DNA from 4 places in the Aminipila butyrica genome. Region 2 is predicted to be linked to each of the others. Evidence: riboswitches for the same ligand, from Rfam matches in the RefSeq annotation. Region 2 holds a riboswitch; each other region holds the start of a gene.
The links. Region 2 has a riboswitch for cobalamin ahead of Ami103574_RS00245 (S-layer homology domain-containing protein). Riboswitches for the same ligand answer to the same signal wherever they lie in the genome.
Positions count from the first base shown of each region.

Region 1: another riboswitch for cobalamin. It lies ahead of Ami103574_RS13945 (ABC transporter substrate-binding protein); the one in region 2 lies ahead of Ami103574_RS00245 (S-layer homology domain-containing protein).
Region 3: another riboswitch for cobalamin. It lies ahead of Ami103574_RS05890 (sirohydrochlorin cobaltochelatase); the one in region 2 lies ahead of Ami103574_RS00245 (S-layer homology domain-containing protein).
Region 4: another riboswitch for cobalamin. It lies ahead of Ami103574_RS10050 (diaminopimelate decarboxylase family protein); the one in region 2 lies ahead of Ami103574_RS00245 (S-layer homology domain-containing protein).

Region 1 is NZ_CP048649.1:2,950,285-2,954,129, forward strand. It holds gene Ami103574_RS13940 (FecCD family ABC transporter permease) at 1-945, opposite strand, end outside; gene Ami103574_RS13945 (ABC transporter substrate-binding protein) at 959-2,131, opposite strand; cobalamin riboswitch at 2,294-2,423, opposite strand; gene Ami103574_RS13950 (LysR family transcriptional regulator) at 2,576-3,505, shown strand.
Region 2 is NZ_CP048649.1:48,870-52,714, reverse strand. It holds gene Ami103574_RS00250 (RnfABCDGE type electron transport complex subunit B) at 1-753, shown strand, start outside; cobalamin riboswitch at 854-1,059, shown strand; gene Ami103574_RS00245 (S-layer homology domain-containing protein) at 1,371-3,845, shown strand, end outside.
Region 3 is NZ_CP048649.1:1,206,628-1,210,472, forward strand. It holds gene Ami103574_RS05880 (heavy metal translocating P-type ATPase) at 1-1,121, shown strand, start outside; gene Ami103574_RS05885 (hypothetical protein) at 1,118-1,285, shown strand; cobalamin riboswitch at 1,422-1,609, shown strand; gene Ami103574_RS05890 (sirohydrochlorin cobaltochelatase) at 1,750-2,574, shown strand; gene cobI (precorrin-2 C(20)-methyltransferase) at 2,801-3,496, shown strand; gene hemA (glutamyl-tRNA reductase) at 3,545-3,845, shown strand, end outside.
Region 4 is NZ_CP048649.1:2,116,825-2,120,669, reverse strand. It holds gene Ami103574_RS10055 (ATP-binding cassette domain-containing protein) at 1-1,206, shown strand, start outside; cobalamin riboswitch at 1,290-1,508, shown strand; gene Ami103574_RS10050 (diaminopimelate decarboxylase family protein) at 1,631-2,965, shown strand; gene pyrB (aspartate carbamoyltransferase) at 3,421-3,845, shown strand, end outside.

The sequences.
Region 1 (3,845 bases), 430 kb from region 2:
TATTTCTGAGCTGCTGCTGACCCTTGCTATCGTATCTATGGCAACCATAAAGATGGCGCCTAAGATTGCAGCTACAGGAATTAGCTTTACATTATCGGGCCCCACAATCATTCTTCCCAAATGGGGAAGTACCAGTCCAATCCAGCCGATAGTTCCACTTATGCACACGGCACTAGCCGTCAATAAGGTGGAACAGATTATCAACACACCTCTCAAAAAAGTGGTGTCCATACCCAGGGTCTTAGCCTCTCTTTCTCCCAAAGATAAAATGTTAATCCGCCATCTAAGCAGATATAAAATACTTGCAGCTACCAGAATAATTGGGGTTACTACATATATTTCTTTGGATGTCACTTGAGCTAAGCTTCCCAGCTGCCAGTAAACAATTGATGCCAGTTGTGTCTCCGGGTCAGCCACATATTTAATCAGTCCCATAATGGAATTCATCATTCCGCCGACGATGATTCCTGAAAGTACAAGCATCATCATGGAATTGTTCTTTAATATTTTGGGGATGGTTGTGGTCAACATAACGGCTAAGAATCCGCCTAAAAAGGCACAAATCTGTATCAGCCCATTTCCGCCTCCCCCTAAGATTGCACAGGACGCTCCAATACAGGCCCCCGCAGATACCCCTAAAATATCCGGAGAAACCAAGGGATTTTGAAAAATCCCTTGGTATGAAGTTCCCGACAGAGCCAGGGCTCCGCCTACCAAGATTGCCGCCATGATTCGCGGAAGCCGTAAGGTAAAAATAATACTCTCGCACTGATCCGTCCAGGTCTGATGAATCGGAATCAGCTGAGCGAGCAAAATGTTTATCACCTGTAAGGGCATGATATGGTATCGGCCGATGCTGACCGACAACACGACGATTAAACCTAAAAGGGCACACAACATGATGATGAGCAGCGGATAAGGCCATTTCTGTTTTTTCTTATACATCCATTCACCTATCCTACTGGCTTTGTTTATTTGCATCTTCACTTAAAATTAGAGCCATGTCCTTTGCCGATAATTTATAATTAAAATAATCTTTATAATATGCCGTCAATTCTGTTTCCACGTCCTCATCGTTAAAAATATCCGGCTGAATAATCTGTGCCATCCATTTCATCATCAAAGGAGTTTCTACACCTGGTGCATCCCAGCGATATATACCTAAAGGTGTTTTATATACCTTCTTATTTTTTACTGCCGAAATGCTACTCCAATCCTGGCCCGGAATGGTGTTTTTATATAAATCTTCCGGCTCAAATTCATCAAAATTACTTAAAAAAATGATTTCTGGATCCCAGGCTAGAATTTCTTCCATGGTGGCATTACTCTTCACTTGAGACGCAACGTTATCTGCTCCTGCCAGCTCTAAGGCTTCTCGCATAAAGTTATCATTTCCCTGGATTTTTAATTGAGCATCTCGCAAATATAAAACTCTCGGTTTATCTGCCGTCTTTACGGCTTCTTGTTTCGCTTTCATATATTCATAGGTTTTCGTATAGGAATCAATAAATTGCTGGGCTCGTTCTTCCTTTCCCAATAATTCTCCAATGATTTTCATACTGGTCTGCAATTCATCAATGGTTTCATTTTTTATCATAATCGGGGCGATTCCAACTTCCTTTAGCTGAGCAGCTTCCGCCTCCTGATAATCCCAAATAATCATGACCTCTACACCATTCTTTGCCGTCTCTTCCATATTAATCGACAAATCACTGCCTATGCATGCCGTTGAAATATTACCATATTCCGGGTCCATGCTTTCCAGAAAATGACCCTTATATGCTTGCATGGCAGATGGGTTCATCGCACTTAAACGTGCGGAAGAATTATCAATACAATATATAACCGATGCCCAAGGAATGGGCACCACTCCTATTTTTTTTACCTCCATAGGAACTTCAACTTGATTGCCTGCCGCATCCACAATTACACGGGTCTGCACTTTATCTTCTGCCTTTAAATCGCTGTTTCCACAGCCATTTAACCCCACAAGCAAACAAATGCTTAAAACCACTAAAAATAATTTACTAAATCCTTTTTTCACGTTAATTCCTCCTGCTATTTCCTTTAAATAATTCAACAAATAGTTATAATCGCCGTACCCCAGCAGGTTACCATTCCAGTTGTCCATCTTGTTTTCCTCTCATGACACACAAAAACTCCGCATCTTTCGGATACGGAGTTTTATTTTTCTTATTTTAGACTTGAATCTATTCCAAGTATGAAACGATAAAACAAAGCCAAATTCAACTTTCCCAATAATCCGTCAGGTCGTTAATTCAAAACTATCGAAGTATCCTGGCTTAGATTCTCTGTACGCTGCAATGACTTCCCAGAATGATATTCCAGTGTCAATATTCTTTATCAGTTGCAACGACTCCTCTTCACAGTGGCGGTACCGCATCGGATTTTCACCGATTTCCATACAATAGCTCTATCTATTTTTTTCATTGTATCATAAGACAACAGAACATACAATCCAGCCCACAATAGACATTCTCCATTGTGGGCTATCAATTTTTTTGATAATATAATACTTACATAAGAAGAAGAAACCCCAAGAGAGGAGTATTTTATGACATTACAATCCATGAAATATATAATAGAAACGGCTAATCATCAGTCTTTTTCAGAAGCTGCTAAAGTGCTATTTATTTCTCAGTCCACTTTATCCACCGCAATAAAAGAAATGGAAAAAAATCTAGGTATCATTTTATTTTATCGCAACAATCGAGGTGTCACACTGACTGCGGACGGAGAAGATTTCTTAAAATATGCCAAAGAAATTGTTTATCAATCCGAGCAGCTGGAACAGCGGTATCGCTATCGAAAATATCTGCCCATGCGCTTTTCTGTTTCAACACAACGCCTTCCATTTGCCGTACGGTCCTTTACACAATTAATGAATACCTTAGACTTAGAGTCCTACGATATCGCCATTCGAGAATGCCCGACCTACTCCGTCATCCAGGATGTTGCTAACCGCCGAAGCGAACTGGGTATTCTTTCTATCCATCATACTCACCTTCGTTCCATCAAAAAGGTACTTGCCAGCTGTAAGCTCTGCTTTAATGAAATCCATCAGTTAAAACCTTATGTCTTTATTAATGCTTCCCATCCTCTTGCTTCTAAAAAAAGTATTTCTGTGGAAGCGCTGGAACCCTATCCATTTGTCACCTATGATCAAGAAATTGACATATCCCATTTTACGGAGGAAATGCTTTTCTACAAACTGTTGAATAGAAATATACATGTGAGCGACCGCTGCACTAAAATTGCACTGGTTCGCAATGGCACGTGCTTTAGCATTGGTCCCGATTTAACCAACAGCAATGCCGATATATTTCATAAAGGTCTGGGCGAAATAGTAGCAATTCCCTTAAAAGACTTTCCCCACCCCTTACACCTTGGATATATTTCTTTACTTTCTGAGCCCTTAAGCTTATTATCTAAAGAGTACCTAAAATATTTAGAAGCCGATATAAAAGCAATCGCCGGACTATAATATGTAGAAATCATCACATGACGTTCTAGTCCGCAACATTAAGGGGATGGATATGTTTAAGGGATTAAAAATATGGCTGGGGCTATGGGCAGTTCTAGCACTTATCGCTATGTATACAGGGCTGGATACCACGACCTCTGTGATTTTTTCTTATGAAAAAATGTGAGGCAATGTACTTCTTTTCACGCCAGCCTGCGCTATTTTATTTATCAGCATCCTTTTTCAATGGTTAAGCTTTCTCTTCAAGAAACTGCTTGTACCAGGGGTGATTTCTGCTGCCGGTTATTTTCTTGTATTGGTTGTCTTTCTCCCCTATACGCCTTTATCTTGTATTCTCTTA
Region 2 (3,845 bases):
TCTAAGGTATTTTTTGTGCCAGTGGATGAAACCGTGGCTCAGATCCGGGAGGTGCTCCCGGGGGCTAATTGTGGAGCCTGCGGTTTTGCAGGTTGTGATGATTATGCTGCTGCCATAGGTGATGACCGTTCCTTGAGTCCGTCGCTGTGTCCAGTAGGAGGCAGTCAGGTAGCTTCGGCGGTGGCCGCCATTCTGGGCGTAGAAGCCGGTTCGGTGCAGGCGAAGGTAGCGGTGGTCCGATGCCAGGGCAGTTATGAAAATACGAAGCAGATTATGGATTACACCGGAATCGCCACTTGTGCAGCAGCTAAAAGCTTTTATGGGGGCAATTGGGCTTGCGCACAGGGCTGTCTAGCTTTCGGGGACTGTGTTTCGGTCTGTCAATATGAGGCTATTCGAATCTGCAATGGGGTAGCCGTGGTGGATAGGGACGTCTGTGTGGGCTGTGGTATGTGTGAGCAGGCTTGTCCCAATCAGGTTATCACCATGTCAGATAAGAAGAAGTGGGTGTTCGTGGCCTGCAATTCCACAGAGCCTGGAGCAAAGGCGCGGAAGACCTGCAAGGTAGCTTGCATCGGCTGTCGGAAATGCCAAAGGGTCTGCCCGTTTGAGGCTATAGAAGTAGAAAACAATTTAGCCCGAATCTTATTCGATAAGTGCCGGAATTGTGGACTTTGCGAAAAGGAATGTCCTACGCAAGCTATCGCCAATTTGAGAGTACAGAAAAAAACGGCGGCTGTGCAGCAGAGCTAAAAATGCTAAGAAAAATATGGATAGTTAGAGGGTAGAAGCAGCGCTTGACACATTGAAAATTTATTGATAATATGAAAAAGATAAAGGGAAAATAACGGATTGGATACGATGTATTTTATGTACCGTGGCGGGAAACCGTATGCGGGTAAGAGGAACTCCGGTGAAAGTCCGGGACGGTACCGCCGCTGTAAGTGCGGAGTCTGAGCCACAGCTCTGAAGATGAGCAGCCACTGAGTGGAACTTGGGAAGGCAGGCAAAAGATGATGAGGCACAAGTCAGAATACAGACATAAGTTTAAACAACCTCGGTAAAGGTGAAAACTTGGCACTCTTGGAACAAGAGCGCAGTGTTTGTGGCGGTTTAAAGTACATTAAGATGCAGTTGAAAACGGAACTGTGGCATTGAGCCACAGTTTTTTTGTGTGGAAAAATGCACGTCAAAAAAGTGGCAGAATTATTATAGACGGTTTACTTTATACTGCCAGTTTTATTTTATGAAAGAGGGCGAGTAGTAAGCTGAAGAAAGGAGGTTTTTTGAATATAAAGATATAATAGGCATGTGAACAAACCTTGATTACAATAATTTATTCAGTAAAAATCTAAAGAAAGGAAGTATTAATGAAAGTGAGAAAAAAAGCCTTATCTATAATTTTATCTATTCTTATTGTGCTCTCTATGATGCCGAGCGCCTTTGCGGAAGAGGTAAGCGGTACAGCGGATACGCAAAATATCCTTTCGGAATTGGTAACAGATGGTTCACCTGGAAGGAATCTTACCGAGAATGACAATAAAGCAGAGCTGGGCGATTTGGACGACAATGCGCAAGACGTAATGTCAAACAAAGAACAAGACAGACAAAACGAAAAGGATGGTCAGAATGAGGAGAGTTCTGACGATGATAGCACAGGAGAAGACGTAATAAACGTTGTAAATACCCTAGAGAGCGAATTGGCGGAGGAGGAAACGGAAGCAGATACCGTAAAAATTGATTTTACGGCGCAGGCCGTCAATGGGTTTCTGTGTGCTCCGCAGCTGGGGGTGGAAGTTTCTGAAGACTTAGCGGAAAGCTATGGCTACATAGATGAAGTAGAAACTGGGGTCTCTGCACTGGACGTTCTGGTGAAAGCCCATCAAGTTGTATTTGAAGGAGACTTTACGAAAGAAAATGCCAGTACCCTGTTAGATGTTGAATCCGGTTCGATTAAAACAATTTTTGGACAGGAGACGATGAACTGTGGATTTTCAGTAAACGGTAAACAACCTCACGATAATACCTTAAACCAAGGGTATTATACAGGCTATAATGTTGCAAATGCCGGCATTGCAAATAATGATCTGGTTGAATTTTATATTTACCAGGACATCTCTGGTTTGGATAACTGTGTGGAGTTTACTACAGATAAAACCACTGGAATCTCTTCGTATGATTTTTCTGTCGGATATGGAAAGAACTTTTACCTCTATGGTTATTCTATTGGTTGGTATGGGTGTATTGACAATCAGACTCTTCAGACGAAAAGAGTACCAATTGGAGGAGCGCAACTTTGCTATATCAATACTACCACAGGAGCAAAAACCGATATAGAAGGGATAAAATCCGATGACCTCGGAGTCGTTACGCTGAAATTTGATACCCCAGGACAATATCTTGTTTCAGCTTATATTCCTGATGACAGTATAGAGGCGGGCACAACGCCGGCGATAATGCCGCTGTTCAGGGTCAATGTTTATGCAGCGCCTGTATTTGAAAGCCTCAATCTGTATGAAAATCAGGATGCATACAACAAAGGGGCAGAGCCGATTCCTATGACACCTCAGTTTGAAAGCGCCAAGCTGACTGGGTATACCGTTACTGTTCCGGATTATACAAGCAGCCTTTTTGTTGCGGCTAAAGCTCCTGGAGCAAGTGATATTGTCAGAGGAGGGGGCTATACCATTGGGTCGCAGAACTACGCAGTTATGTACAGTAACTCGTGGGGAGGCTGGTCAAACTCCGCCTATACCTCTGCTTCATTTAGCAAGGGCTATGTGGATGTATTTATTAATCATAATGGGAATAAAACAACGGATTATCAAATTCATGTAAACCAAATCGCTACCCTGAAAGGCCTTGTTGTCGGCGGTATTATGACACCTGGATTTGATAAGGCAACTGAAAACTATAGCATTTACGCAGATAGTACGAAAGAGGGCATCGATATCACTGCCACGCCTTATAGCAATAACTATGAAATTACTATTAATGGGCAAAAGGCCGTAAATGGTGCGGCGTATACGTTGATCTATAACTGGAATGAGGACGGAACCATGTCTGTTCCTGTTAAAGTCAGTGGAGCCGGTAAACAGGAAAATACATATACCTTAACTCTTAAAAAAGAACCATTAGAGAGTAAGCCTTTTATAATAAAGCAGCCAGAGGGGGCCGTTTATGTAGTTGGGGAGTCTGCTAAGGATTTGAGTGTCCGTTCTAGTGCCAACGGAGTTTTGTCCTACCAGTGGTATAAGAATAACACAAATTCTGTTGAAGGAGCTGAAGCAATTGAAAATGCCACTTCCTATACATATACACCTGCGACGGTTCAGGTTGGGACAACCTATTACTTTTGCAGGATAATCAATTCGCAACAAGGAAGCGGCAATGAGACCGATACGGAGATGGTGTCCGTTGCTGTTTATCCAGATCCTACACCGGTTGTAACGGTTAAAAATGAAGTGCCTGAGCTGCCAAGCGACGGGTATACTTATTCAGATACAAAGGGATATGTCTATAATGTAGGGGATGCAGCTGCGTTGCTAGAGGTAGAATGTACAACCGCAGCAGAGGGAGGCACCTGGGGCGGAAATTGGATTCTCAGCAACTCCAATGCCAACAGCGGTGGCTCTGTCTTAGATACAACCTGGACTATCACGCCGAAGACAGATTTAGGTCAAGTCAATGATAAAGGAAAGTGGTATTACTACCAGGCAAAATATACTTTTAATGGAAAGACTTATAAAACCAACTCCAGCAATATTTATGTGTTTCTAAAGGCTACTGCTGCACCTGTCAATACTATATCAGCTCAGCCTAAAGGTGCAGTATATACACAAGGG
Region 3 (3,845 bases), 1.2 Mb from region 2:
CCTGGTTCCTTTCCGGTGAGATAATCCGTGCGGTTACCATTCTGGTTGTATTTTGTCCGTGTGCGTTAGTGCTTGCTACTCCGACAGCTATTATGGCGGCCATTGGCAATGCCACAACACATGGATTTCTCGTCCGAGAGGGGGATGCCTTAGAGCGCCTTGCTAAGGTTAGCAAGCTGGCATTCGATAAAACCGGAACGCTGACGTATGGCAAGCTGAATGTGATAGAAGTAAAAAGTATTTTACCGCAGTTTTCGGAAAAGGAGTTTTACACCCTTGCAGCTGCTGCGGAGCAATTGTCGGAGCATCCGCTGGGGAAGGCAATCGTTCGCTGCCACAAGAAAGAGATTGGGACGGCGCTTTCTCCTGCACAGCAATTTCAAATGATACCGGGAGAGGGCATATCTGTTGTGGTTCACGACAATAGAATCCTTGCAGGAAATGCTCGAATGCTTGCTCAAAATGGTGTGACACTTTCTGATGACGTTGAAAAGAAAGCCGAGCAACACTTTTTACAAGGGCATACCGTTATTTACATCACCATTGACCGGGTTCTTGCAGGCTTTATTGTTTTATCGGATACCATCCGAGCGGAAGGCGTTCAACTGATTGAACAGTTGCAGGCGATGGATGTACGGCCAGTATTGCTGACAGGAGATAATGAAAACACATCGGCAACCATTGCCAATGAACTAGGCATTCATGAAGTTCACGCAAACTGTTTGCCGGAAGACAAATTAAAATGGATTGGCATTTACCAGGGTAAGGGAGAAGCCATTTGTATGATTGGTGACGGTGTCAATGATGCGCCGGCTTTGAAAAAAGCAACTGTCGGCATTGCCATGGGTGGTGTCGGCAGCGATATTGCCGTTGATGCCGCAGATATTGTCCTGGTTGATGATGAAGTAAAAGAGTTGCCGCACCTATTAGCTTTATCTAGGCGTATGATGACGACGATTAGATATAATTTGGCTTTTTCGCTGGGACTTAACTTTCTTGCTATTGCTTTAGCTATTCCAGGCATCCTAAATCCCGTAATAGGGGCTTTGGTACATAATGCAGGCTCTATAATCGTCATTGTAAATTCAGCATTGCTGTTAAAATGGAGGAAAAGAAAATGATTTTTAATATTATCGGATTAATTATAGGCATAATGATTCTAGGCGCAGGTATTTATTATTTTATCAAAGAGAAGAATGACCAAGAATCTAGAAAAATTTATTTGATCACCTCGGGGGTCGGTGCAGCAGTCCTTCTGGGGTTCTTATTAAAAATGGTCGTTTAAGCTATAATATGCAAGTTTATTCATACCCATATGCAGCAGCTGAAAGAGGAACCGATTTCTTTGGCTTAGGCATGTGAGAAGGCTGAATACATTTAGGGGGTTGTCCGACCCCCTATTTTAATGGTACAATAGATTGAATAATTGATATATCTATAGGTGCCCGGTGATTCCTGCCGGGAGAATAGGGAAGTTGGGTAAAAGCCCGCGCGGTCACGCCGCTGTGATGGACGAGTTGTACTTAAATAAAGCCACTATGTAAAAATGGGAAGGGAAGTGCAATGTAGACGCCAGAGTCAGAAGACCTGCCTAGGATATGGGATCTGCTCATTTTTTGTGGAATGAGGCAGAAATTACACTTTTTTACGGAAGATGAATGAGTGTAATAGGGGGATTTTTTTGTGCTCCCATATTACGCTGTTCTGCTTTTCCAGAACGGCTATTTTTTTGAGAGGAATTGAAAGTTAATGAGTAAGAAAGAAGCATTATTAGTAGTAAGTTTTGGCACCAGTCACCAGGAGACCAGAGAGAAGACCATCGGCCAGATTGAGCGGGTTATAAGCAAGGCTTATCCCAACCGAGAGCTCAGACGGGCCTTTACCAGCAGCATCATCATGCGGGTGCTGAAAAAGCGGGATCAGCTTCACGTGGATAACGTGACCGAAGCCCTGGAGCGGTTAGCTGCCGATGGCTTTACAGATGTGCTGATTCAGCCAACCCACATCATAAACGGGGATGAATACGAGAAAATGATGGGGCAAATTGAACCCTTTATCGAACAGTTTGAGACCATCGCCGTTGGACGAGCGCTGCTGACTTCGTCAGAGGATTACGATCTGGTCTGTCGGGCTATCATGGCTGAGGTGCCAGAATTAGACGGAACCTCAGGGGGACAGCAGGCAGAAAATACGGCGCTGGTGCTGATGGGACATGGAACCGGGCATTTCTGTGACGCGGCTTATGCTGCGCTGGATTACCGTTTTAAATCGCTGGGCTACGGCAATGTATTTGTAGGCACGGTAGAAGGCTATCCCGATGTGGAGCGGGTGCTGGAGCTGGTACGGCTTTATGGGCCGCAGCAAGTAGTGCTCATGCCGTTTATGGTGGTAGCAGGAGACCATGCCGTTAACGATATGGCTGGAGAAGAAGAAGATTCTTGGAAGATTATTTTTCAGCAGGCAGGGTATGACGTTTCCTGTATTCTACGGGGGATTGGTGAATTCCCAGGCATCCAACAACTCTATTTAGATCATGCTTCAACTTGTGAGCCATTAGGACAAGAGATGGAGTAAAGGATAAAATCGTAGATTGTAAATGGACGATTGCTGTTGAAAAATGCAGGATTGGTCAGATTGTGTCGGAACTGGTTTTCAACACAGCCCTTTCATGGGCGGGCAAGAAAAACGCCTATATATTGCAAATCGAAAATAGACGATATATGTTGAAGTGTAGTGTAATGTGGCAGAAACAAAAGCATAAGATGCAGAAATACAAATAAAGAGAAGACGGAGGAATGAGATGGCAAAGTTATATGGATTAGGCGTAGGCCCTGGAGACCCAGAGCTGATGACTTTAAAAGCGGTGAGAATCATCAGGGAGAGCGATATTGTGGCTATCCCTAAGTCCGGACAGAGTGTTAATGTGGCATATACGATCGCAAAGGGTGCTATAGCAGACCTGGATAAAAAAGAGATTGTGGAGCTGGATATGCCCATGACCAGAGACAAGGCCAAGCTAGCCGCCAGTCATGATGCCGCAGCAGAGCAGGTGAAGGCCTGGCTGGATGCCGGAAAGAATGTTGCCTTTTTGACACTGGGGGATCCTACCATCTATTCCACCTATACCTACGTGCACAACCGAGTGCGGGATGCCGGTTATGAGACAGAAATTGTTCCTGGTATTCCATCTTTCTGTGCTGTCTCTGCCCGGCTCAATGACAGCCTGACTGAGGCTGAGGAAGCACTCCACGTGATTCCGGCATCCTATGCGGGTACGGAAGAGGCCTTGCATATGACTGGCACCAAGGTACTCATGAAGAGTGGCAAATCCATCGGCAAGTTGAAAGAATATATCCGCACCATGGACAATCCCCCTTCGGTGAAGATGGTAGAACGCTGCGGTATGGAGGGGGAGCGGGTATTCCAGAATATCGACGAGATTGATGAGGAAGCGAGTTACTTCTCCGTGCTGATTTTGCGGGACCAGAAGAATTGACCATGAAAGGTAGCGCGTGTAAACAGTTGAGTTTTGAAAGGCGAAATCATGCACATTAGAATGGTAGGCATTGACCACAGCAAAGCTTCTCTGGATTATAGGGAAGCCTTTTCTTTTACGAAGGCCGGAGCCAAAGAGGCGGTTCAGGAAATAAAGAAACGGTTTCATTTAAAGGGGTGTATTCTCCTTTCCACCTGTAACCGGACAGAGCTTTGGATTAGTCAGTGCGATAACGGCAAAGGGGCGGCAGTCCGTCCTTGGGAGATGCTCTGTCAGATTAAGAAGATTGACGGAAGCCAATATGAAAAGTTTTTTGTGGAGCGGGAGGACCGCCAGGCAGTGGATCATC
Region 4 (3,845 bases), 1.3 Mb from region 2:
ATGGTTAGCCACGACATCGAATTCTGTGCTAAATATGCCCATCGCTGCGCGATGTTTTTTGATGGAAATATTGTTACCGAGGATACGCCGCGGGCTTTCTTTTCTGGAAATAGTTTTTACACCACCGCAGCAAACCGTATGGCCCGTCAATTGCTGCCGGAGGCGGTGGCCGCTGAGGATGTCATCCTTGCCTGCGGTGGAAAGGTGCCCCCTGGACCACAATTGCCAGCAGAGGATTTGTATAGGCCGGATAAGGTGGTAGAGAAGGCAAACCAAGCCCCAAAAAGTCACAAGCTGCCTCTATGGCGGCGGATTTTAGCGGGAGCAGCGGGAATTTGCGCTTTGACTCTGGCCTATGTAGCGCTGCAAGGATCCCAGATAATCCAGCTGGAGCCCTTGGAACAGAGTATCTATTTTATCGCCTCTCTGGTGGTATTAGCGCTGGCCATTTCCCAGCGGAGCCAACAACCGATAGAGGTCATCCAGATTCAGAAAGAGAAGCGCAGGTTGTCCAAGCGGACAGTAGCCGCAGCAGTGATGATTCTGCTGGCCATTCCCCTGACCCTTTACGTGGGGGTATTCTACTTTGGTGATCGGAAATATTACTTTATTTCCTTATTGATCATCCTTGAAACTATGCTGCCTTTTGTCTTGGCTTTTGAGGGGCGCAAGCCTCAGGCCCGAGAGTTAATCATTCTGGCAGTGCTGTGTGCCTTGGGGGTGGCCGGAAGAGCTGCTTTTTTCATGTTGCCTCAGTTTAAACCAGTGGCAGCCATGGTAATCATCGCCGGCGTAGCTTTCGGCGGGGAGGCTGGGTTTTTGGTAGGTGCTATCACCATGTTAACCTCCAATATGTTGTATGGACAAGGGCCTTGGACGCCATGGCAGATGTTTGCTATGGGGGTGATCGGATTTTTAGCGGGGATATTGTTCCGCAAAGGCCTGCTGCTCAGAGGCCGCTTACCGCTGTGCGTATTTGGCGGCCTAGCCGTGTTAGTGATTTATGGCGGCCTGATGAATCCTGCCACGGTGCTGACCTACAACGCCAATCCCACCTGGCCAATGTTCGTCGCAGCCTATGTTCTGGGACTTCCCTTTGATTTAGTCCACGCAGCGGCTACGGTCATCTTCCTGTGGTTCATGTCCCAGTCTATGCTGGAAAAGCTGGACCGCATTAAAGTAAAATACGGTTTGATGGACCAGTGAATCTTGTTATAAGTCGTATGAGCAGGATTTATTTGAAAATATACCTTGAAAGGAACTGGCGTGTGTGATATGATGAATGAAGTAAATTTATATCACTTCCATGTTTCAGTATTGCCCAAAGGCAATATCTGACTAAGAGGGAATCTGGTGAAATTCCAGAATGGACCCGCCACTGTGAGTGAGGAGTTTCTTCTAAGATTTACCCTTGAAAAGAGGGTGATAGCCACTGAGCGTTAGCTTGGGAAGGCGAGAAGAAATGAGGATACACGAGTCAGGAGACCTGCATGAGAAGCACGCCGATCCACGGGTAACATGGACTGTCGGCAGACAATAAGGAAAAACAGTAAAACGGACTGCGATTTTTTGTCGCAGTTTTTTTGTTTATAAGGCGGGGCTATTTATACAACGGATCGGGAGGTCGCACATGAACATTTTTGAAAACAAGATCTTTAAAGTAGAAGACGAGCACTTGTATTTTGACGGCAGGGATCTGACAAAGCTATCTGAAGTCTATGGGTCGCCCCTGTACATCTTTTCTGAACGAGAGTTGCGCAAGAACGTAAATGAAGTCATCGTAGCTTTTCGCACCGCATATGCTAAAACAAGCATTCACTATGCAGCCCAATGCGAATCTACCTTGGCGAATCTACAGGTCATTCGAGATGCGGGTTGTAATTTGCAGGTTAATTCGGGCGGAGAGTTGTTTAAAGGCCTACAGGCTGGTTTTGAAGGACGGCAAATTATTTTTACGGGTGCCTGCAAGACGGCAACAGAGCTGGAGCTGGCCATCCGCAGCTGTGTGAAGGCTATTAATGTGGATTCTATCTATGAGCTGACTAGGATTGCCGAGATTGCGCAAGAGTTGGATATGCCGGTTAATATCGCCCTGATGGTAGCGCCGGATTCTTCTTATTATGGTCAGGATTCACGAGGGGAGAACATCCCAGAAAGTGAATTTGGCATTACTTTTGAACAGTTGAGGACTGCTATCCGCATGTCTCAGAAGAACAAGCAGCATATCCGGCTGCGGGGCTACCACTTACAGCTGCAAAAGGGACTGGATAAGCCAGAGGATGCTCGTGGAGCCTTTGCTGCTATGCTGGAAACGGCGGTGAAGATGTATCAGCTCACCGGCTTCATTCCTCGTACGCTGAACTTGGGAGGCGGCATGTCACCAGAAGATTTAGAAGAAATTGCCTGTAAGGTGGCAGAGGAACTGAGCATGGAAAAAGTAAAGACGTGGGCGGGAGACCCTCTGCAAGATTTCTTTCAGGGAGTGGAGTTGATTATTGAGCCAGGTAAAAAGATTGCCGCTTCTGCGGGTATTTTACTCACCAGTGTGGTCAATGAGAAGTATCGGAAAAATCTCAACGAAAACTGGCTGGTTCTGGATGAAGGCTTTGAAGGCATGGGGAGCGGACGACCGCAGAAGAAGAGGCTGGAACACGGTCAGCTGCTGTGTGCTAATAAAATCACTGAAAAGCATGGCATGCCGTACCGAATCAGCGGCTTGGCGGCTGAAACCTCCGGGGGTGCCTGGCTGCCTAACAGTATGACAGCGGGAGATTTGGTAGCTTTTATGGATGCGGGCGCCTATAATAACTCCTGTCTGCCTTCCTTCAATGGCAGGCCGCGGCCAGGAGTGGTCATGATCAAAAAGAACGATACGGTGAAAGAGATTAAACGGCCTCAGAGGTATGAGGATTTGCTAGAGGGGGAAGAGCCCTTTCGGGAACCACTGAATCTCTGTGTCATATGAGATGAATCCCAGCCTCTTTGGGGGCTGGGATAAAATTTTCTGAAACCTCTGAAATAAATGAATATAAAATACATCATTTTGCCATGGGTTTTTCTATTGACACCTGCCGGTATGCATGGTATTATACTAAAGATTTAGGCGCGACAGAACGAGACAAAACTCGTTTGGTGGTGAAAAATGGTGTTTAGGAAGGAGCGATACATATGCTGATGTCTTATGAGAGGTACGTGAAAGAAAACGAGGTTTTTGCCCTCCCGGCAGAAAATGAGGCGGAGTATCCTTCGGTTTTTGAATTGATTTGTTTGTTGCCATTGTCTGGAAAATCTGTTCAATTAGAGACACCATCATCCTCTGATGATTGTATTATTTAATCTTCCAATATTGGAAGATTTTTTTTTGCGCATTTATACTCTTTTGAAGAAAGAATAAGTGCATGTGGAAAGGAGACTTGAATGATGTTAAAAGGTAGAGATTTGTTGGAACCCATGGACTTCTCTATAAAAGAGCTGGAAGATATGTTTGATTTAGCTGATCGGATTATAGAGGACCCTGCCAAGTATGTTCATGCCTGTGACGGCAAGCTGTTGGCCACGTTGTTTTACGAACCCAGCACCAGGACGCGTTTCAGCTTTGAGGCGGCTATGCTTCGGCTGGGCGGTCAGGTTATTGGCTTTTCTGAGCCAAACTCCAGCTCTGTAGCCAAAGGAGAGAGCATTGCCGACACCATCAAGACGGTAGCCTGTTACGCTGATTTGGCGGTTATGAGACACCCGAAGGAGGGTGCCCCTAAAGTAGCTGCTCACAGTACAGAAATGCCAGTAATCAACGCTGGAGACGGAGGCCATCAGCATCCTACACAGACCTTGACAGATCTGCTAAC